Regions from separate parts of the Corynebacterium auris genome, predicted to be linked through region 1. Evidence: predicted binding sites of a transcription regulator. Region 1 holds the regulator's gene; each other region holds the start of a gene.

Region 1 (7,350 bases):
GACGTCGAGAAGCAGCTTGGCTGGTCCCCCGTTGAATCCGTCGCGGGTGAGCGCGACGCCGCGGCGATCCACAAGTCCCTGCTGACGGGGCTTTTGTCCAACATCGGCGCGCGCGACGGCGAGTCGAAGGAGTTTCAGGGCGCGCGCGGCACGCGCTTCCGCGTTTTCCCGGGCTCCTCCCTCGCCAAGCGGCCGCCGGAGTTCATCATGGCCGCCGAGCTCGTGGAAACCTCGCGCCTGTGGGCGCGCGACGTGGCCAAAATCGAGCCCGAGTGGGTCGAACGCGCCGCGGGCGATCTGCTCAAGCACAGCTATTCCGAGCCCGTCTGGTCGCGCAAGCGCTCAGCCGCGATGGTGCACCAGAAGTCCATGCTCTACGGCGTACCCATCGTGCGCGACCGCCTGGTGCCCTACCACCGGGTCGACCCGGAAGGCGCGCGCATCATGTTCATCCGGCACGCCCTCATCGGCGGCGATTGGAACCGCCACCACACCTTCATCGACCACAACGAGGCGTTGCTGGAGGAAGCCTCCGCCGTCGAGGAAAAACTGCGCCGCCGCGGGCTCGTCGTCGACGAGGACGCCCTGTTCGACTTTTACGACTCGAAGCTGCCCGCCGAGGTGACCACCGCGCGCCACTTCGACTCCTGGTGGAAGAAGAAGCGCAAGGAAGACCCGGCCTACCTAGACTTCGACCCGGCATCGCTTGTCGACGACTCCGCCGACGCCTCCGACACGGCCTTCCCTCCCACCTGGCGCCAGGGCAGCATCGACTACAAGCTGCGCTACAAGTTCGAGCCGGGAGACGACTTCGACGGCGTCACCGTCGACGTCCCGGTTCCGCTGCTCGCCGGCCTGACGGACGAGGGCTTCGACTGGCTGGTCCCGGGGCTGCGCGAGGAGCTGGTCACGGAGCTCATCCGCACACTGCCGCGCGCTTTGCGCCGCAGCGTGGTTCCCGCGCCCGATTTCGCGGCGCGCGCGCTGCCGAAGCTCGAACCGCGCGAATCGGAGCTGGTGGAGCAGCTGGCCTCGGCCCTGCGCGAGCTGGGCGGCTCCGGGGTCAACGCGGGCGATTTCCGTCCCGGCGCCCTGCCACCGCACCTGCGCATCACCTACGCGGCGATCGGCAGACGCGGCGAGACCATCGACCACGACAAGGACCTCGCTGCGCTGAAGGAGCGCCAGGCGGGGCAGATCCGCTCCTCTGTCTCGCAGGCGGGCCGCCGCTCGGAGTCGGAGGTCGTGCAGGAGTGGACCAGGGCGAGCCTGGGCGAGGTCGCGGAGACGGTGCGCACGACAATAGACGGCAACACGGTCGACGCCTACCCGGCGCTTGAGGCCACGGCCGATGGCGTGAAGGTCACGGTCCACCCGACGAAGGAGGCGGCAGACGCCTCCATGCTCACCGCCACCCTCACCCTGCTCCTGCGGGAGGTCACGGTCAACGCGCACCAGATGACCAAGGGCCTGCCGCTGCGGCAGAAGGTCGCCGTGGACAACTACCCGCACGGCGGGGCGGCCGGGCTTGTCGACGACGCCCGCGTCGCCGCCGTGCGCGACCTGATGATGGCGCACGGCGGACCGGTGCGCACCCCGGAGGAGTTCGAGGCCCTCGTTGCGAGCGTGAAGCCCGAGGTGGCCGGCGCCGTCCGCCGCGCCGTGGTCGCCGTTGCCCCGGCGCTTGTGGAGTGGTCCGCCATGCGCGAGGAACTGCGCTCGTGGGAGGGCCCGGCGATCGACGACATGCGCTCCCAGCTCGACTTCTACCTGCCCGCCCACGCGATCACAGTCCACGGAGTGGGCCGCCTGCAGCACGTGCCGCGCTACGTCGAGGCGATGCGTATCCGGCTCGAGGACATGAACATCGACCCCGACAGGGACGCCGACCGCCAAGCGGTGATCGATTCCGTCAAGGCCACCCTTGCGGCGCGGATGTCTCGATTGCCGAAGGGACGGGAGAAGACCGCCGCTTACAAGGACATCCTGTGGCGCATTGAGGAGCTGCGGGTCAGCCTGTTCGCCCAGCGTCTCGGTACCGCGAAGCCCGTCAGCCAGCGGCGCGTGGAGAAGATGATCGAAAAACTGACCTAGGGCTAGAAGTCCTCGCGGTCCTTGCGCCGCATGAGGCGGATCTCGGATTCGAAGTCGTCGGCCGATTCGAATGACTTGTATACGGAGGCAAAGCGCAGGTAGGCCACTTCATCCAGCACGCGCAGCGGCTCAAGCACCGCCAGGCCGATGTCGTTGGCGTTGACCTGGGAGCTACCGTGGCTGCGCACTGTCTCCTCCACTTGTTGGGCGAGCCGCTTCAGCGCATCGTCCGAGACGTCCCTTCCTTGGCAGGCGCGGCGTACGCCGACGATAAGCTTGTCCCGGTCAAAGGGTTCGCTGACACCGTTGCGCTTGACAACGGTGAGTACGGCCTTCTCCACGGTGGTGAAACGCCCCCCACACTCCGTGCATTCGCGGCGGCGCCGGATCGCCGAGCCCGCGTCGACCACCCGGGAGTCCATGACGCGTGACTGTTCGTTGTGGCAAAACGGGCAATACACTCAGAGCCTGCCTTCCTGGCCGTGCCGCTGCGAAATCGGACCGGAACAGGCTCCGAGCTTACTCCGCGGGAATCCGCGGGGTGCGCGCTCCCTACAGAACCCCTTAGCGCCCAACTGCACTGAGCACCCCGCTAGTGGCCGCCACCGGGCCGGATGGCTGCCCGTCTGAGTCGAAGGCGCCCCCGAGCGCTGACCCCACCAGCAGAGCCAGGCCGAATACGGCCCCCATCAGGGCGCTAGCGCGGGTTTCGCGGGGGGATAGACGCGCGTTCACCTCCCCGCCATCCGGCCCCGCGTTCGAACGCTCTCCCGTTCGAACATCACTGCCGAGACTGCGCACCGCGGCTGCAGCGGAGCAGCGCACAGGCACCTCTGGGACGTCCCAGACCGCGGCCGGTGCGCTACCGCGAAGGGCTCGGGAGGAAACGTCGTACGTACCGTGGTAGCGGGGAGAAGTCATGGTCATCGCTGTCTCACTTCCGTGTGAAGATGGATTGTGCCTACAGGCTATAAACCGGGCGGACGCGCCGACTTGACACTCGCCAGAATGTTCGACTCTCGCCCTTATGTTCGATTTATAGCGCTCGAACACACACGTGTCCACATCGAGCGCGCAAAGGTCGAACATGTTTGCCAGGTCTGGTATTTTTGGGCCGTAACGAAGGGTCCGGCGTTGTGGCGTTCGTGCCAACGCAAGGCTCCCGGCGCAAGGCCACAACTCAACACCACTGATCCCGCGCAACCCCCCCAACTAGCAGCAAGGCAAGGAACAAAGGAACAAAGGCACCAAGACATGGCACGCAAGAAGTACGACCCCAGCAGCCTCGACACCAGCGTCCTCTCGGACCGCCAGAGGCGCATCCTCGAGGTCATCCGCGACGCGGTTGTCCTGCGCGGCTACCCGCCGAGCATCCGCGAGATCGGCGACGCGGCGGGCCTACAGTCCACCTCGTCGGTTGCCTATCAGCTCAAGGAGCTGGAGAAGAAGGGGTTCCTCCGCCGGGACCCGAACAAACCCCGCGCTGTCGACCTGCGCCACCTGCCCGAAGCGCCCAAGCGGGGCGCGAAGGCTGCGCCGCCGGAGGCACCTTTCGAAGACGCCGCCCCCGCCCGCTACATTCCCGTCGTCGGGCAGATCGCGGCTGGCTCGCCGATCCTCGCCGAGCAAAACGTCGACAGCTACTTACCCTTGCCCGGGGAACTGCTCGGCGACGGTGAGCTGTTCATGCTCCACGTCGTCGGCGAGTCGATGCGAGACGCCGGCATCCTCGACGGCGACTGGGTCGTCGTCCGCTCTCAGCCTGTCGCCGAGGAGGGCGAGTTCGTCGCCGCGCTTCTCGACGGCGAAGCAACCGTCAAGGAGTTCCACCGCGATTCCACCGGCGTGTGGCTCATTCCCCACAACGACGCCTTCTCCCCCATCAAGGGCGACGAAGCCCAGATCATGGGCCGCGTCGTGTCGGTGTTCCGGACTCTCTAGCCCGCCCGCTGTGCACTGGCCTCTACACTGGGCGGGGTACGTCGCAGACGTGAAACTTCAAGCAGAAAGGTTTCCCACCATGGCCTCTACAACCGTGAAAGTCGGTTCCACCGTTGGGCTCCACGCACGCCCCGCGTCCGTCATCGCCGAAGCGGCGGGAGAGTACGACGAGGACATCACCCTGACCCTGGTCGGCGAAGACGACGAGGACGGCGCGGACGCCGCCTCCTCGCTGATGATCATGGCTATGGGGGCGGAGTTCGGAGACGAGGTGACCGTCACCTCCGCCAACGCCGAGGCCGTGGAGAAGATCGCCGAACTTATTGCATCCAATCTCGACGGCTAGGCCGCCCGCTCCCACCCGAGGGGCGCGCCCGGTCCGGTCGCGCCCGAACTTTTGATGCGCTCGGAGGCAACGCATGCACGCAGAAGAACGCAAACGGCAGATCGCGTCGCTGACGGCCATTGAAGGCCGGGTCAGCGTCACCGAGCTCGCCGAGCGCTTTAACGTCACCGCCGAAACTATCCGGCGCGACCTCGCCGCCCTAAGCAGGGAGGGCAGCGTCCACCGGGTCCACGGGGGCGCGGTGGCCAGCCAGTCCTTCCTCACCGCCGAAATGCCGCTCGATGCCCGCTACCGCTCCGCTTCCGCGGCGAAGACCGCGATTGCCCGCGCCGCCCTCGACTACCTGCCGGACTCTTCCGAAGACGGAATCTTCCTCGACTCCGGGTCGACAATCAGCAGCCTGGCCACCCTGCTTGTCGATGACCCCCGGACGACGTCGTGGCCCATCGTGACCCGCTCGCTGCCCGTCGCATTGGAGCTGTCGGGCGAGGGGATGACCAACGTGCAGCTGCTGGGCGGCACCGTGCGCGCCCTCTCCCAGGCCGTTGTCGGCGACACGCCGCTTCGTACCCTTGCGCTCATGACCGCCGACGTCGCCTTCATCGGCACCAACGCCCTGACCGTCGACCACGGCCTGTCCTCGGCGGACCCGCAGGAAGCTGCGGTCAAGGCGGCGATGATGACCAACGCCCGCAAGGTAGTGGTGCTGTGCGATGCGACAAAGCTAGGGACGGACTACCTGGTGAGCTTCGCCGGCCTGGCGGACATCGACGTGCTCATCATCGACGACGCCGCACCCACCTCATTGCTCACCGAGTTCGAAAATCACGGGATCGAACTCGTCGTTGTGAGCGGCGCGTAGCCTCAGCCTGCGCAAACCCGTCGTAGCTTCCCTCCCCGATGGCGCGAAACGCCCACCGCATCAGTGGGTACACCGCGATGATGCCCACCGACCCCAGCGCGATGCCCTCGAGCTGGACCGGGCCTACCGTCAGAGACAGGTTGCCGATGCCCACAATCAGCGCCACCGCCGCGGCCGTGAGGTTAGCGGGGTTGGTGAAGTCCACGCGGTTGTCCTGCCAGATGCGGACGCCGAGCATACCGATGAGTCCGTAGAGCACCAGGCAGGCCCCGCCCAGAACCCCCACGGGAATGGTGAAAATCACCGCGCCGAACTTCGGGATGAACGCCAGGGCGATCGCGAAAAGCGCGGCGACCCAGTAGGCAGCCGTTGAGTACACGCGCGTCGCCGCCATGACCCCGATGTTCTCGGCGTAGGTGGTTGTTGCCGAGCCGCCGAATCCACCCGCGAGCGTGGTGGCCACGCCGTCGCCGATGAGGGCGCGGCCCTGGTAGCCGTCGAGGTTTTTCCCGGTCATCTCCCCCACCGCCTTGACGTGCCCGACATTTTCCGCAACAAGCACGACGACCGCGGGCAGCGTGACAAGCACGGCCGAGAGATGAAACTGCGGCGTGTGGAACTGCGGCAACCCGATCCACGGTGCCTGCGAGATCTGCTCCAGGGCGTCCTCCGCGAGCCCTCCGCTGACAGCCGCGCTGACCCAGCCGGCCACGACCCCGGCGAGGATGCTCAGCCGCGCCGCCATGCCGCGCGTCGCCACGGTAAAAACCAGGATTGTCCCGAGAGTCACACACGCGATGAGCGGTTGCTTTTCGACGTTCGCCACCGCCGTCGGGGCAAGATTGAAGCCGATCAGGGCGACGATCGCCCCGGTGACCACCGGCGGCATGACCGCCTCGATGACCCGTTTGCCCGCCGCGCCGACAATTCCTCCGATCAGGATGAGGGCGAGCCCCGTGACGAGAACCCCGCCCAGCTGCGCCCCAATACCGTACTGCTGGGAGGCTGTGAGAGGGGCAATGAACGCGAACGAGGAGCCGAGGTAGGAGGGGACCTTGTTGCGCGTCAGCAGCAAAAAGATGATCGTGCCCAGCCCGGAGAACAAAAGCGTGGTATTCACCGGGAACCCGGTGAGAGTGGGAACGAGAAGGGTGGCGCCGAACATGGCCACCACGTGCTGCATGCCGATGCCAATGGTGCGCGGCCAATTGAGGCGCTCGTCCGGGGCCACCACCGACCCCGGGCTCACGCTCCGGCCGTCGCCGTGGACGGCCCATCCAATGAAATTACTCACTGGCGTAGGCTATCGGAGCCTTCCTCGTTGCCCTCCAGCAGCCCGGCCGCAACGAGCACGGCGCGGATCAGCGCGACTTCCTCATCCGTGAGCTGCGGGACCGGGTCGGGCATCTTGTCGGACGTGAAAACCCCGAGGAGTTTGAGCGCGACCTTGAACGAGCCGACGCCGGCGCCGAAGCCCGTCACCGAGCTTGCCTGGGAGGCGATGAGCATGAGATCCGCGAGCCGGTTCTGCTCGCGGCGCACTGCCTCCCAGTCCCCGGCCTGGAACGCGTCCCACTGGCGCACGTAGGCGTCTGGGTCGACGTTGGCGAGGCCCGGCACGGAGCCGTCCGCACCCGACAGGTACGCGCCGTCGACGACCACCTCGTGGCCGGTAAACAGCCGCAGCGGGTGGCCGGCGGCCTCGTTCTTCTGGGCCAGGAAACGGAAACCGACGTCGTCGCCCGAGGAGTCTTTCACACCGGCCAGAACGCCCTCCTTACCCAGCCTGATCAGCATGTCGGTGCCGAGCTTGGCGTGGACGCACACCGGGATGTCGTAGGCGTAGACCGGAAGCCGCGTCGCGGCGTGGATGAGGCGGAAGTGCTGCTCCACCTGTGCCTCCCCACCGAGGGCGTAGAAGGGCGCCGTCACGACGACGGCGTCCGCCCCGTTTTCCTCGGCGGTGGTGACCGCCTCGATCACCTTCGCGGTCTGTGTTTCGATGCACCCGACCAACACGGGCAGCCGCCCGGCCACCACGGCGGCTGTGTCGCGCAGGATGTGCAGCCGCTCCGAGTCCGTGACAAACGCTCCCTCGCCCGACGAG
Region 2 (7,350 bases), 200 kb from region 1:
GGTGTAGGAGCATGAGGGGGTTGGTCACACCGAGCCAGACAGCGAGGGTGGGGTTGCCCCCGATCCGCCGCGCGAGGCGTGGCACGGAGTAGGCGATCAGGGCGAAGCCGACGAGGCTGAGTAGCTTGTAGGCCACGATCCCGGCGCTGACGTTGTCACCGACGACGGTGGTGATGAGCTTGCCGATCCCCAGGTGCAGCGGCCCGTACGGGGTCGTCGTGTTGCGCCAGTCGTGGGAGACCTCCAGCAGGTAGGGGCCGGGGTTGACGGCGGCGCCCTCCGTGTACGGGTCGAAGCCGTCGCGAAGCATTGCTCCCTGCATGAGGTAGGAGTACACGTCGCGGGAGAGGATCGGGGCGGACAACAGCAGGGGCGCGGACCAAGCCAGCGTGGCGCGTCGGGTGGTGGCTAAGCCCGCGCGGCCGCGCGTCAGCTCGTGGCCGAGTAGGACCCACGCGGCGATCAGCAGGACGATTCCGCAGGTCAAAGTGATGTCGGACAGGGCCCGGCCGTGGCCGAAGGTGAGGTGGCCGAGGCCGAGCTCACGCATGACACCGCCGCGCGTGCGCGTGGCGCCGGCGCCGTAGGAGCCAAGCGCGACGAGCGCTGTGGCGATCGTCCCCAGAAGAAGCGGGCTACGCACGGCGGGCTGTTGACCTGATTGCCAGCTCACGAAGGGTCTCGGCCACGGGGCCGGTCACCCCCGCTTTTTCGAGGTGGGCAAGGCCCGAGGTGGTCAGCTCCGCAATCTGCTTTTCGACGCCCTCAACGGCGCCACTGACGCGAATGATCGAGCTCAGACGATCGATCTCACTCGGGTCCGTGGCTGAGCCGACGCCGGCGCGCAGCTCGGCGGCGGCGGCGGGGTCGGAGCGATCCAGCGCCTCGAGGGCGAGGGAGAGCAGAACCGTGCGTTTTCCCTCGCGGAGGTCGTCGCCGGCGGGTTTGCCGGTGACGGCGGAATCACCGAAGACGCCGAGGAGGTCGTCGCGAAGCTGGAAGGCGATGCCGATATCGCGGCCGTAGCCGCGGAAGGCTTCGATGGTGGCGGCGGGGGCCCCGGCCACGGCGGCGCCGAGGTGGAGGGGCCGCTCGATGGTGTAGGCGGCCGTCTTAAACCTGTTGACTTTGTTCGCCAGCTCAATGGACTCGTCGCCGGTGGCTTCGAGGGTGATGTCGAGCAGCTGACCCCCGAGCACCTCCGTGCGCATGCCCCGCCACGGGTCCTGCGCACGGGCGAGAGCGTCCGGGCTGACGCCGGATTCGCGCCACATGTCGTCGGCCCACACCAAGGCGAGGTCTCCGGCGAGGATCGCGACATTGCGGCCGAACTCCGCGGCGTTTCCGCCCATGTCGCGGGCTCGGTGCTCCGCCTCGACGGCCCGGTGGACCGTCGGGCGCCCCCGGCGGGTATCGGAAGAGTCGATGATGTCGTCGTGGATGAGGGCGCACGCCTGGATCAGCTCCAGCGCGCTCACCGCTCGGAGAACCCGCTTCGGGTCCTCCGCGCTACGTTCGAGGCCGCCACCGCCGACGAAGCCGGCCCACCCGTACAGCGGACGGATCCGCTTGCCGCCGCTGAGGACGAAGTCGCTGAGGTGAAGCGCGGCCGTAACCACCGGCGCCCCGATGGCGTCGACCTCCGCGAGGCGGCGCTCGAAGAAGGCCCGGAGCTCCCGCTCTACCGCTCCCGGGACGTCCGCGAGGGGGAGGCCGGGATCGAACGGGGTGGGGGAGGGGCTCACCGGGGCTCCTTACATACGGCGGGGTGTGAAGCGGTTGACGCCTAACAGGTTACCCCGGCCCGTCGAGGGGCAGCCTGCGGCCCAGCACGGCGAAGGGGCGGCTATCCCCCGTATAGATGAAGTCGCGCAGAACGTCGCCGAAACCAAGCTTGCGGTAGAGGCCGAAGGCGGCGTTGCGCTCCTGCGCCACCTCGGGGGTCGACAGAAGCGCCCAGCTGGAGGGCACCCCGCGCAAAAGCTCGGCGAGAAGACGGTGCCCGATGCCCTGGCCCTGGCAGGCGGCCTCGACGTGTACCTCGGCGACCTCGAAGTAGTCGTCGAGCATCGTCGCCGCGCTGGCGTTCAGGGCGCCCGCCTGCTTTAGCCCGCGAATGAGCTGCTGGTCCCACCACCGCCCGCGGGTGCCGAAAAACCCGTAGGCCACCCCGACGACGCGCTCCGGCTGTGAGTTCCCGGTGACGCTCTCGTCGACGCACTCTTTGACGGCGATGACCCCGGTGAAACCGGGACAGGTGGTGTCGCCCCTCCACACGTCGATGCGCTGGCGCCGGATCGAAGCGGGGTAGCCCATTGCGGCGATGTAAATGTCCACCAGCGTGGGGGCAAGCAAGGCGAACTCCTGGCCGGAGAGCCGGCGGATCGAGTAGTTCATAGCCCCCATCGAACCACGCCGGGTTCCCCGCCGGGCGTGTTTCCCCCGAATACGACAATAGAACAGGTGTTCGATATGCGAGGGGGGTGGTGTAGAACATGGGTTTTAACGTGAAGTCATCGTTTGGGTCAGGCGGGCACGAACACATGGTGAACACATGGAATGGAGGAAGCGATGAGCAGCATCATTTCGGCAACCACGCGATCTGGAGTGGCCAAGAGCGGCCGGTTCTTCGCTGCGGCGGACGAGCTGCTTGTGCGGGCGCGGGCCGAGGCCTCCCGCGGGGCCGATGATCTCGCCCTCGAGTACGGCTACCGCGCCGCCCTGCGGGTCGCGGGTGCGGTCTGCGCCGATTCTCCAGCCTTGCGCAAGCGCAAGCGCCTGCCCAGCAGTGCGTGGGAAAAGCTCGCGCTTACCGGGGAGTTCGGCCAGGCGTGGGCGCGGCGCCTCTCCGCGTATTCTGCGCTGCGTGCCCGGGTGGCCTCCGGAATCGCGGACGCTCCGGCGCCGTCGCTCGTGCGTCAGTTTCTCGAGGCCGTGGAGGATTTCTACGCGGCGGCGCAACCTGGTGCAATGCTGGTGGCGTAGTGGTTTGTGGGCGGGGAACATTCGGCAGTGTTCGGGCGTTGAAACAAGTAGTCCCGGATAACACCCCCCACGTAGAGCAGGAGAGTAAAGAATGTCTCTTTCGGAGCAGGAACAGCGCGCGTTGCAAGAGATTGAGCGTTCCCTCCTCGCCGAGGATCCCTCGTTTGCCAGCAATATGCCCGATGCTGGCTCGAGCTCCGTCGGCGGTGGCACGGGAAGGCTTACCATGCGCAGCGTCGCCGTCATTGTCCTGGGGCTTGTCCTCCTCATTGGGGGTGTGGCGTTGGCGACAGTTAGCATGTGGCTGATTGCTCTAAGCGTGGTCGGCTTTATCGTCATGCTCGTCGGCGGGATCATGGCGCTGCGTGCCCCGGCGCAGGGGCCGGTCGAGCGGCCGGGAGCTGCGCGGGCAAAGAAATCCTCCCCGCGCGCGACGTCGATGGAGGAGAACTTCCGCCGCCGCTTCGAGTCCTAGGCGTTTTTCGCCGCGTGTGGAGCGCAGCCCCAGTGGGGCTGCGTTTTTTTGTGCCTGAATGCTGAGTTCGTCAGCGCCGCGTACGGGCTCGATGGGTCTCCCACTTTCCCCCACAGTTGCCCGTACTGGAGGGGGAGCGGGTTGTTGTACGTGCCCAGTGCCACGCGTTTCTACCGTTCGCGCAGGTTGGCGGAATTAGTAATTTTGGGCGGGAAAGGTACGTGGCCGGCCACGCGGGGGTGGTGTGCTGGGCTTCCGGGCGTGTCCCCCACCGGTTTTTCGCTATTGACCTGCTTTTTTCGGGCGCGGGCAAGAAAAAATCGGGTCAGATGTGGCGTATGTGGGGGAAAGTGGGTTAGAGTGGGGCACAGCGGCGAAACGTGGTGGCATCCTGACTACGTGTCACGGCGCGTCGGCGCAGAGAAAACTGAACAACCGAAGTCGGTGAGTGGAAGGAAGGTGGGCTCCGGATGTTCCTGGGAACCTACACTCCCAAGCTCGACGACAAGGGGCGCCTGACACTGCCCGCCAAGTTCCGCGAGGAGCTGGCGGACGGGCTGATGGTGACGAAGGGGCAGGACCACTCGCTCGCGGTGTACCCGCGCGAGGAGTTCGCGGCTCGCGCCCGCAAGGCCGCAGCCGTGTCCCGCACGAACCCGCAGGCACGTGCCTTTATCCGCAACCTGGCTGCCAGCGCGGATGAGCAGACGCTTGACGGGTCCGGTCGCATCACGCTGTCGCCGGCGCACCGGGAGTACGCACGCCTGAGCAAGGAGTGCGTGGTCATCGGTTCGGTCGATTTTCTCGAAATCTGGGACGCCGAGTCCTGGAACACATATCAAGAAGAAACGGAGGCCGCCTTCGCGGCCGCTGACGACGACGACATTCTCTCCGGTCTGCTCTAGGGCTGACTACCCGCCGAGCGGACGGCTGACTACTGACGGAGAGCGTGTACGGACTCTGTCCGGGGCGAGAAGCGTTCTGGTGTACTTCCCCGACATCAGAACAGCCGCTCCGGGCAGGGCTCTATGCGCTCCCCCGGCCACGCGCTGGTTGAAGGAATACGCAAATTTGACGGTGACGAACGCTAGGCGGAGGGGGTGGAAGACATGACCAGACCGGACAGCGGCGACGCGCAGCCCGCCGACATGGACTACGGCATAGACGCCAACCGCGGCCACGTTCCCGTCATGCGAGACAGGATGGCGCAGCTGCTCGAGCCGGCGGTTGCCGCCTACGGCCCCCGGGCCGTGATTGTGGACGGCACCCTCGGAGCCGGCGGCCATACCGAACACTTCTTGCGGGTTTTCCCCGAAGCGCACGTGATCGGCGTCGACCGGGACCCCGATGCCCTGCGTGAGGCGGGGGAGAGGCTTGCGGAGTTCGGCGAACGTTTTGTGCCCGTGCGGGCGCGCTTCGACGAGATCGGGAGTGTGGCAGCCGCGGCGGACGGGCACGCCTTCGACACCGTGCGCGAGCACGGCGTCGCCGGGGCACTGTTTGATCTCGGTGTCTCCTCGATGCAGCTCGACCGCGAGGACCGCGGGTTCGCCTACAGCGTTGACGCGCCCTTGGACATGCGCATGGACCCGACGCAGGGACAGACTGCGGCGGACATCTTGAACACGTACAGCCACGGGGACCTCGCGCGGGTGCTCAAAACCTACGGCGACGAACGCTTCGCGGGAAAGATCGCCGCGGCGGTCCTGCGCGAGCGGGAGAAAGAACCCTTTGAGCGCAGCGGCAGGCTTGTGGAGCTGCTGTACGACGCCATCCCTGCCGCGACCCGCCGCACCGGCGGACACCCGGCGAAGCGTACCTTCCAGGCCCTGCGCGTGGAGGTCAACCGGGAGCTCGAGGCGGTGGAAAACGTGATTCCGGCCATCACCGGCCTGCTTGGGGTCGGCGGCAGGGCTGTGTTCATGAGCTACCAGTCGCTCGAGGACAAGATCGTGAAATCCGCGTTCGCGCGGCTGACCACGTCCACGACCCCACAGGGCCTGCCCGTCGACTTGCCGGGCACCGCGCCGCGTTTCCGCTCCATCACAAACGGCGCGGAAAAGGCCTCCGACGCGGAGATTGCCCTGAACCCCAGGGCTGCTTCTGTGCGGGTGCGGGGCGTCGAAAAGCGTGCGGAGGAAGAGCAATGACGTCACGCGGGAACTACCACGAAGAGAAAGGCACGCACATGGGAGCCAGCCGGGATTTTACCGCCGGGGCACGGTCTGGGACGGCCACGCTGACACGTCCCGCGGCGCCACACCGCAGGCCGCGCACCGGCGCGCCGACGCAGCAGCCGGGTGGACGGCGTGTTGCGCCGCACACCCCGCGCGTTGCGCGCGGCGGACGGCTGGGATCGCAGCAGGTCGTCTCAGTGCGTGGCCGCCGCGTCGGGGTCCAGGGGGCCGCGAAAAAGAAGGTGTCCACCCTCTCCGCGGCCGCCGTACTGCTACTCATCGCGGGAGTTGTCTGCGCGATGGCGCTGTCGGGTCTCGCGACCAGCCAGTCCTTCACTATCCAGCAGCTGCAGTCGCGTGAACGCGAACTGCAGGCCGCGGTGGAGTCGTTGAACCGGGACCTCGAGGACGTCAGCTCTGCCGGGGAGATCGCCCAGCGCGCGGCCGAGGCCGGGATGGTGGTGCCCGGCCACCCGGGGATCCTCGCGGTCGACGAGGCCGGTGAGGTCCACGAGGAGCGGGCGGCCGACCCGGAGGCGGCGACGGAGATCATCGATGTCAACGGTGCCCCCACCCGAGCCGACGGGGCGACAAGCGACCGGGACGCGACGCGTCGGCTCGGCGACAACCTGACCTCCGTGCCGGGTGGCAACGTGCTCGGAAGCGGCGGCGCCCCGGAAAACAGCACACCGGAAAACACCGCCCCGGAGGACACCCCGGCTCCCGCCAACACCGCTCCGAGGAACCTGGCGCCGTACGCGCCGAACGTACCGAGCGACCGCTAGGCGGGGGAGTTTTCGCCGCGGCCGTGTGGCGCTCCCGCTGCGGCGCGGGGCGGCGGGCACAATAAGGGCGCGAGCCGGGCGCGAAAACAACGCCCAACTACAGAGACGACAAGGACGACAAAGAAGGTGGGATGCGGGCCGTGAGCAGCACGAGACAACCTCGCGACCCGGGGCACCGGCGCAGCGAGCAGGGCGCCAGCGGTGCCGGGCCAGCGCCGCAGAAGAAGGTGACGCACCGCCGCGCGAGGTTTATCGCGGCGGCCTTCGTTGTTGTTGGCGCCGTCCTGGTCGGGCGCCTCGCCTGGGTTCAGGTGGTGTGGGCGCCGGAGCTGCAGCAACAGGCGGTGGCGCAGAGGGAACGCATTTACGAGGACCGCGCGCGGCGCGGCCCCATCCTGGACCGCTCCGGCAACGAGCTGGCCTACACCATGCAGGCCCGCTCGCTGACGGTCTCCCCGGTCCTGCTGCGCCGCGAGTTGGCCGAGCAGCAGGCGGCCGAGATGAGCAGGGCTGGCGTCTCCCGGGAGGCTATCGACGCCCAGATTGACGCCCGAGTCGAGGACGTCTTGCGCACCATGGCCAACGAGATCCCGGTGATGATCGCGGAGGCGGATCAGGAGAAGCAAAAGGTCTCTGGCTCCACGGCCCGGACGGAACATGACGCCGACGAGGACACGGGAGCGAAGCCGGGCGAAAGCGGTGTCGTGAGCGCGAAGGACATTTTGGACAAACTTCACGCCGAGACGAACTACGAGATCCTCGTGCGCAATGTGGACCCGGACGTGGCCGCGGAGGTGGCGGAGCGTTTCCACGGCGTGGCCGCCGACCTGCAGGAAATCCGCCAGTACCCGAACGGTGCGATCGGGGAGAACATTCTGGGCCGGGTCTCCATGGACGGGCAGGGACAGTTCGGTCTCGAGGCCTCCAG
Region 3 (7,350 bases), 810 kb from region 1:
GGCGACGTCATCCTGCTTGTCGACGCCCCCACGGGCGTCACCTCCGGCCCCGTCTTCGACGAGGCCAACCGGCAGATCACCGAACTACAGCAGCGCTTCCCCGCCGAGATCGACTCGGTGGCCAGCTACTTCTCCTCGCCGAACCCGCAGCAGGTCAACGCCGAGGGCACCCGCGCCTTCGCCGCCATCGGCCTCGCCGGCGACGGGGAGCAGACGCTCAAGGATTTCCGCACCATCGAACCGGCGCTTCGCAGCATCGAGCTGCCCGACGGCGCCACCGTCCACATCGCCGGCGCGACCGCCGTCGCGGACGCGCTCGACGACGGCATGTCCGACGACATCGCCCGCGCCGAACGCATCGGCCTCATCTTCGTCGCCGTCATCCTGCTGTTCGTCTTCGGCGGCGTCATCGCCGCCGCGATGCCGCTCATCGTGGGCATCCTCTCCATCCTCGGCTCCCTGTCGCTGCTGTCCATCCTGGCCACAGTGCAGCAGGTGAACGTGTTCTCCCAGTCGGTGATCACCCTGCTCGGCCTGGGCCTGGCCATCGACTACGGCCTGTTCATGGTCTCGCGCTTCCGCGAGGAGCTCGACCGCGGCGTCGACGTCGAGGAGGCCGTGGCGGCGACAACGACCACGGCCGGCAAGACGGTGTTCTTCTCGGCGCTCATGGTGGGCGTCGCCCTGTCGGGCCTGCTCATGTTCCCGCAGGCCTTCCTCAAGTCGGTCGCCTACGGCGCGATCAGCGCCGTCGTCCTCGCGGCCGTCATCTCGGTGACGGTCCTGCCCGCTCTGTTCGGGATGCTGGGCCACAACATCGACCGGTGGTCCGTGCGCCGCACGTCGCGCCGCGCCCGCCGCCTCGAGGACACGGTCTGGTACAAGGTCCCGCGCTGGGCCATGCGCCACGCCAAGGGCGTCGCCGTCGGCGTGTCCGCCCTGCTCATCGCCCTGACCATCCCGATGGTGGGCATCAGCTTCGGCGGCATCAACGAGTCCTACCTCCCGCCCGACCAGGAAACCCGCCAGGCGCAGGACACCTTCAACGAGACGTTCCCCGCCTTCCGCACCGACCCCATCAAGCTCGTCGTCACCGGGGCGAACAACCAGCAGCTTGTCGACGTCGTCCTCCAAGCGCGCCAGGTCGCCGGCCTGACCTCCCCGCTCGAACCGACCCACCCCTCCCAGGACGGCACCACGGTGTTGTCCGCGCCGCTGGAGGACCGAAACGGCGGGGAGGACGTCGTCACGCAACTGCGTGCCATCGACGCACCCGAGGGCGTCGACCTGTACGTGGGCGGCACCCCAGCGATGGAGGTCGAGTCGATCGAGGCGCTGCTGGAGCGGCTGCCCTGGATGGCCCTCTACATGGTCGTGGCCACGTTCGTGCTCATGGCGCTGCTGTTCGGGTCGCTGATCCTGCCTGCGAAGGCCGTGATTATGAACGTGCTCGGGATCGGCGCCACCCTCGGCTTCCTCACCGCCGTCTTCGTCGACGGGCTGGGGGCGGGCCTGCTGAACTTCACGCCGGGGCCGCTCATGAGCCCCGTGCTCGTGCTCATCGTGGCCATCCTGTACGGCCTGTCGACGGACTACGAGGTGTTCCTCGTCTCGCGCATGGTGGAGGCGCGCCACCACGGGGCGTCGACGGACGAGGCCATCGCCGCGGGCACCGCGCGCACCGGCGGGATCATCACCGCCGCCGCCGCGATCATGATCGTCGTCGCGGCGGCGTTTGCGATGAGCGACATCGTCATGATGAAGTACATCGCCTTCGGCATGATCTTCTCGCTGGCCCTCGACGCCACCATCATCCGCCTCCTGCTCGTGCCCGCCGTGATGCACCTGCTGCGCGAGGACAACTGGTGGGCGCCGCGCTGGATCAAACGCGCCTACTCGTCCCTCGGCGAGTCCTCCTCCGGGCCCGCCCCCGCGACGCCGGAGTCCTACCCGCGCACCGGCGAGATCGCCATCGCAGACACCATCCCCGACACCCTGCCGGTCCGCGGCGGGCGCAGCATCGACGAGGACTCCTCCCTCGTGCCCTTCGACGAGCTCATGCGCCGTCTTTCCGAGCAAGGCCCACGCGAGCTGGAGCGGTAGATGGCCACCCCCGCCACCACCGCCCGCGAACGGGCAGCGAAGTGGGCGCGGTGGCTTCTGCCCCTCGTCGCCCTCGTCCTCGCGTTGTTCTTTCTTCGCGACCAGCTTCCCTTCCTCGGCGAGGCGTGGGACGCGCTCGCGCGGGCGAGCGTGGGCCCCGTCGTCGCCGCCGTCGTCGTCGCCTACGTCTCCATCGTGGCCATGTCCGGGGTGCGCCAGGTGCTGCTCAACAGCCAGGGCCACATCGTCGGCTTCCCGCCCTGCAACCGCTTGTCTCTGGCATCCAACGCGTGGTCCACCACCGTCCCCGGGGGCCCCGCGATCTCCGCCTGGTTCACCTTCAACGTGCATCGCTCGTGGGGCGCCTCGGTGGGGCTGTGCGGCTGGTTCATCGTGATCTCCAGCGCCCTGTCCACGGTGTGGCTGGTGGCCATCGGCGTCCTCTCGGTCGCCGTGTTGGGCGCCGACCTCTCCCTGCCTGCGCTCGCCGCGTCCCTCGCCGCGTCCGTCGGCGTTGCCCTGGCCCTGTATTGGGTGGCCCGCAACCCGAACACCATGCAGCGCGCGGTACGGCACCTGCCCGGCCGGATCGAACGTCCCGTCGCCGACGTCGTTGGCCAGATCGCCGCCGTTCGCATGTCCACGGGTGCCTTCGCCTCCTCGGCCGTTCTGTCACTGCTCAACCGCGTCCTCGACGCGGCCACGTATTACTTCGCCGCCCTGGCCATCACCGACGACCCAGCTCTGCGCTCCGTCATGCTCGCGTTCGTCATGACCAAACTCGCCGGCACGGCCCAAGTCACCCCCGGCGGCGTGGGCACCGTCGACGCCGTCGGTGTCGGCGTCCTCGCCGCCGGGGGCTTCTCGCTTGGCGACGCCACCGCCATCACCCTCCTCTATCGCCTGATCTCCTTCGTATTGATCACCGCCATCGGCTGGGTGTACTACTTCATCTTCTACGCGGGGCGGGGCTACGTCCTAGGCGCTCCCGCTACCCCCGAGCGCTAGGCTTCCTGTCATGTTGCACAAGCCCTACGCCATCGCCGCCGATTTCGTCGCCATCGCCGCCTTTGCCCTCCTCGCCCGCGCTGCCCACCAAACTGAAGAGATGCCGTTCACGTTCCTTGGTTGGCTCGAGACCTTTGTTCCCTTCGGCGTCGGCCTGGCCCTTGCGTGGCTTGCGGTGCGGCGCAACACGGGGTGGTTGATTTGGCTGATCACCCTTGTCGTCGGCCTGATCATTTGGGGTTTCTACCGTGACAAGCTGCCTCACTGGTCCTTCGTTGTCGTCGCCGGTGCCACCTCCGCCCTGCTCATGCTCGGCTGGCGCGGCATCGCGAAGCTCGCCGTGTCGAGGCGCCGCTAGACCCAGCTGAGCTCGTTGAACTCCTCCAGCGTCCGAGCGTCGTCGTTGCGCACCGGCAGCCCGCGGTCTGTGCTGACGTAGCGCACCCCACCCGGGCCCAGGAAATGAAAGTCCCCACCGTCGCGCAAAATCGTGATGTAGTTGTCGCTAACAAGGCTGTGGCACGCCGAACACAACGGCAACAAGTTGTCCAGATCCGTCGGCCCGCCATCAGCCCAGTCACGGACATGGTGCATTTCCATAAAACGCGTGTGACTACACCCGGGCATCGCGCACTGGTGACGCCACATGAGCATCAGCGCGTTGACCTGGGCGTCGGAGGCAAGGCGAAACGCGCGCCCGCTGTTGAGCACCAGCCCTGTCTCGTCGACCCTGTTGATTCGGTAGTGGGCGTTGGCGAGGAAGTTTTTCACCGCCTCCGAGGGCGCACCAGGATTGTAGGGCAGGTAGGCCTTGCCGTCGGTGGTCATGACGACGTTGACGTGCGCCCCCGGTGCGCGCAACGGGTTACGCGGCCGCGACAACGTCATGTTCACCATGCCCATAAACGCGCTGACCAGCACTTCCCCGATGGGCAGGCCGAAACCGGAGCAGCCGCGTGTTTTTTCATCTTGGCGGTCTATTTCAGCGTCGATACGCTCCGGATCCACCGTCCCGTCGTTGCCTGCTAAGGATGTCCAGTCCACGTCGTGCCAGGCGAGTTCCCCGACCTTCATCGCCGCCATCACACGCGCGCCTTCCGCCGCGTTGAAATCCGCCCACAGCTTTATACGCCCATCCGGCGCGGCTTTTAGACGCACGTAGGACGTCCTCGTCGCTTTCTTTGCTGGCTGGCGGAATTGCAGCAGCGCGATCTCCAACTCGTGGAACGTCACGGTGCAGGCCAGCTCCACCAGTTCAGCCTCGTTGTCCTTTGTAAGCAGCGGCAGTATCAGTCTGACCTTGGAGTAGTTTGTTCTCCCCTCCAAGAATGCTTGTGCCATCACCTCGAAGCGCAGCATTGCGCGGGCAACCCTGACGTACTCGTGGGCGGTGGAGTTCGGTACCGCGATAGTCCTGACCAGCCATAATGCGGTCGTTTGTGCGCCAAACTGGGGGGCGAGCTCGAGGACGTCGAATAGTGCGATGGCGTAGAGTATCTGCGCCTTGCGGCGCGAGAATATGCCGAACCCTTTTTCGATGGTGTGTGCGATATGTAAGGGTGCGCTGTCCCTGCTGACGGTGGTTGGTGGTGTGTCCATTGCTCCCCCAAGCGTGTCGATCGTGTGTTTGATTGACAGTATAACAACGCGTCGGACATGTGGGTTGAGCTGGCTAAATGCAGCTTTTTGACGTTTGCATAGCGCGCGTGTTTGAATGCAACGGATTATGCAATGCGTACCGATCAGCGCCCGAGCGTCGAGCGCCGCAACTATGCAATGCATACGGATCAACGCCCAGCCGGCGAGCGCCCCAACTATGCAATGCATACCGATCAGCCCACGGGCGCCGAGCGCCGAAACTATGCAATGCATACGGATCAACGCCCAGCCGCCGAGCGCCGAAACTATGCAATGCATACGGATCAACGCCCAGCCGGCGAGCGCCGAAACTATGCAATGCATACGGATCAGCCCCCGACCGCCCCAACTATGCAATGCATACACCTCGGCCCCGAAGCGGACGGGCCCGAAACTATGCAATGTATACCGATCAGCCCCCAGCCGGCGAGCGCCCGACTATGCAATGCATACGGATCAACGCCCAGCCGGCGAGCGCCACGACTATGCAATGCATACACCCCGGCCCCGAAGCCCCCAAGCGCCCCGACTATGCAATGCATACCCCACACACGACTCCACCGAATATGCCCACGCAATTACAAAAAACGGCACCCACCCACTGGGGGGGGGGGTGAGTGCCGCAGGCGCAACTTCTAGCGCGGGAAGCTGGAACCGAGGTTGAACAGCGGGTTGCCGCTGGAGAGGGCCTTGAAGGTCCACACGAGGTAGTTGATCAGGTCGCCGGCGATGTCGAAAGCGCTGGAGAGCATAGGTTTCGGAACCTTTCTTGGGAACGATGACTTCTAGAGGAGTCTAACGTGTGACGTAACCGAAACGTTACAGCGGCGAGATCGTGTGCTTTTTCGGCAGGTCAGCGTCGTACTTGGTAGACAGCTGACGCAGAGCTCGGCGCAGCGCGAGGCGCGTTTCCGAGGGCTGAATCATCGCGTCGATGTAGCCGCGCTCAGCGGCGACGTAGGGAGAGGTCATGGTCTCGTCGTAGAAGTCCATGAACATCTTCTTCATCGCCTCGCGCTGGGCGGGGTCCTCGATGGCGTCGAGCTGCTTGCCCTGGATCATCACGACCGCAGCGGCGGAGCCCATGACCGCGATCTGCGCGGTGGGCCACGCCAGGTTGATGTCGCCGGCGAGGTTCTTTGAGCCCATGACGGCGTAGGCGCCGCCGTAGGCCTTGCGCACGATGAGGGCCACCTTGGGGACGGTGGCCTCGACGCTGGCAAAGGCGAATTTGGCGCCGCGGTGAATGAGGCCCTGCCGCTCCTGGTCCACGCCGGGGAGGTAGCCGGGTGTGTCCACCACGTAGACGAGCGGGATGTTGTACACATCGCAGGTGCGCACGAAGCGGGCGCCCTTGTCGGCGGCGTCGGCGTCGATGCAGCCGGCGTAGTGCATCGGGTTGTTGGCCACGAAGCCGACGGTTCGGCCGTCGATACGCCCGAAGGCGCAGATGATGTTCTCGGCGTAGTTGGCTTGGATCTCGACGAGGTCGTCGTCGTCGCCGAGCTGGGCGAGCAGTTCACGCATGTCGTAGCCGGCGTTGGTGTCGTCCGGCATGAACGTGTCCAGCTCGGAATCGTCGAGGTCCTCGTCGGCGGGCGCCCAGGCGACGGGGCTGTCGTCGAAGGCCGAGGTGGGCAGGAGGGCGAGCAGGTCGCGGACGTAGTCGAAGGCCTCCTCCTCGGTGGCGACAACGGCCTGGATGTTGCCGGACTGCTCCTGGATGCGCGCTCCGCCGAGCTCGGCGGACGAGATGTCCTCGCCGGTGACCTCGCGGATGACGTTCGGGCCGGTCACGTACATCTCGGACTGCCCGTCGACGGCGACGACGAAGTCGGTGGTCACGGGGGCGTACACCGCGCCGCCGGCGGACTTGCCCAGCATGATGGAGATCTGCGGGGAGCGCCCCGACAGTGGCAGCTGGCGGCGGGCGATCTCGGAGTACATGGCCAGCGAGGTCACCGCGTCCTGGATGCGGGCGCCGCCGGAGTCCTGGATGCCGATGACGGGGCAGCCGACCTTGATGGCCATCTCCATCACCTCGGTCACCTTGCGTCCGAAGGTCACGCCGACGGAACCGCCGTACACGGTCTTATCGTGAGCGTAGATGGCCACGGGCCGCCCGTCGACGCGGCCGTAGCCGGTGACCACGCCGTCGGAGTACACGGCGTCGGGGTCGCCTGGGGTGCGGGCGAGGGCGCCGATCTCGACGAAGGAGCCCTCGTCGAGGAGCGCGTGGATGCGTTCGCGCGGGGTGGTCTGCCCGGCGTCGTCGCGGCGCTTGCGCGCCCGTTCCGACCCGGGGTCCTGGGCCTTTTCCAGCCGCGCGCGCAGATCAGCGAGCTTAGAGGCTGTCGACATTGTCAATCCATTCGTTCATGTGCTTGCCAACGATGCCCACCGCCGGCTCGTCCACGACCGCGAGGTGGTCGCCCGGCAGGTGGACAATGGTGAGGTCATCCACGATAGCGCCCCACCCGCCGTCGTCGTCAATGTGCGCGTAGGCGGGCTCGAGCATGATTGCCCCGTCGTGCATGCGCTCCGAGCGGAACAGCAGCACGGGCACGGACACCGCGGCCCACCGGCCGAAGTCGAGGTTGG

The links. The regulator LexA, encoded in region 1, represses DNA repair genes until DNA is damaged. The targets are predictions, from matches to a motif close to CGAACANNTGTTCG.
Region 2: CAURIS_RS07590 (SAV_6107 family HEPN domain-containing protein) is a predicted target of LexA. The motif match lies at 2,457-2,470, and genes of this name have one in related genera.
Region 3: CAURIS_RS10480 (HNH endonuclease signature motif containing protein) is a predicted target of LexA. The motif match lies at 4,728-4,741, and genes of this name have one in related genera.

Annotation. Positions count from the first base shown of each region.
Region 1 is NZ_CP047047.1:1,383,203-1,390,552, forward strand. Features, by position in the region: gene hrpA (ATP-dependent RNA helicase HrpA) at 1-2,094, shown strand, start outside; gene nrdR (transcriptional regulator NrdR) at 2,097-2,555, opposite strand; gene lexA (transcriptional repressor LexA) at 3,349-4,035, shown strand; gene CAURIS_RS06675 (HPr family phosphocarrier protein) at 4,115-4,381, shown strand; gene CAURIS_RS06680 (DeoR/GlpR family DNA-binding transcription regulator) at 4,455-5,243, shown strand; gene CAURIS_RS06685 (uracil-xanthine permease family protein) at 5,191-6,537, opposite strand; gene CAURIS_RS06690 (dihydrodipicolinate synthase family protein) at 6,534-7,350, opposite strand, start outside.
Region 2 is NZ_CP047047.1:1,585,843-1,593,192, reverse strand. Features, by position in the region: gene CAURIS_RS07605 (alpha-(1->6)-mannopyranosyltransferase A) at 1-643, opposite strand, end outside; gene CAURIS_RS07600 (polyprenyl synthetase family protein) at 636-1,745, opposite strand; gene CAURIS_RS07595 (GNAT family N-acetyltransferase) at 1,795-2,397, opposite strand; gene CAURIS_RS07590 (SAV_6107 family HEPN domain-containing protein) at 2,572-2,985, shown strand; gene CAURIS_RS07585 (DUF3040 domain-containing protein) at 3,077-3,460, shown strand; gene mraZ (division/cell wall cluster transcriptional repressor MraZ) at 3,931-4,365, shown strand; gene rsmH (16S rRNA (cytosine(1402)-N(4))-methyltransferase RsmH) at 4,609-5,610, shown strand; gene ftsL (cell division protein FtsL) at 5,607-6,422, shown strand; gene CAURIS_RS07565 (peptidoglycan D,D-transpeptidase FtsI family protein) at 6,554-7,350, shown strand, end outside.
Region 3 is NZ_CP047047.1:2,197,504-2,204,853, forward strand. Features, by position in the region: gene CAURIS_RS10465 (MMPL family transporter) at 1-2,103, shown strand, start outside; gene CAURIS_RS10470 (lysylphosphatidylglycerol synthase transmembrane domain-containing protein) at 2,104-3,111, shown strand; gene CAURIS_RS10475 (DUF3054 domain-containing protein) at 3,122-3,469, shown strand; gene CAURIS_RS10480 (HNH endonuclease signature motif containing protein) at 3,466-4,710, opposite strand; gene CAURIS_RS10485 (acyl-CoA carboxylase subunit beta) at 5,569-7,110, opposite strand; gene pks13 (polyketide synthase Pks13) at 7,094-7,350, opposite strand, start outside.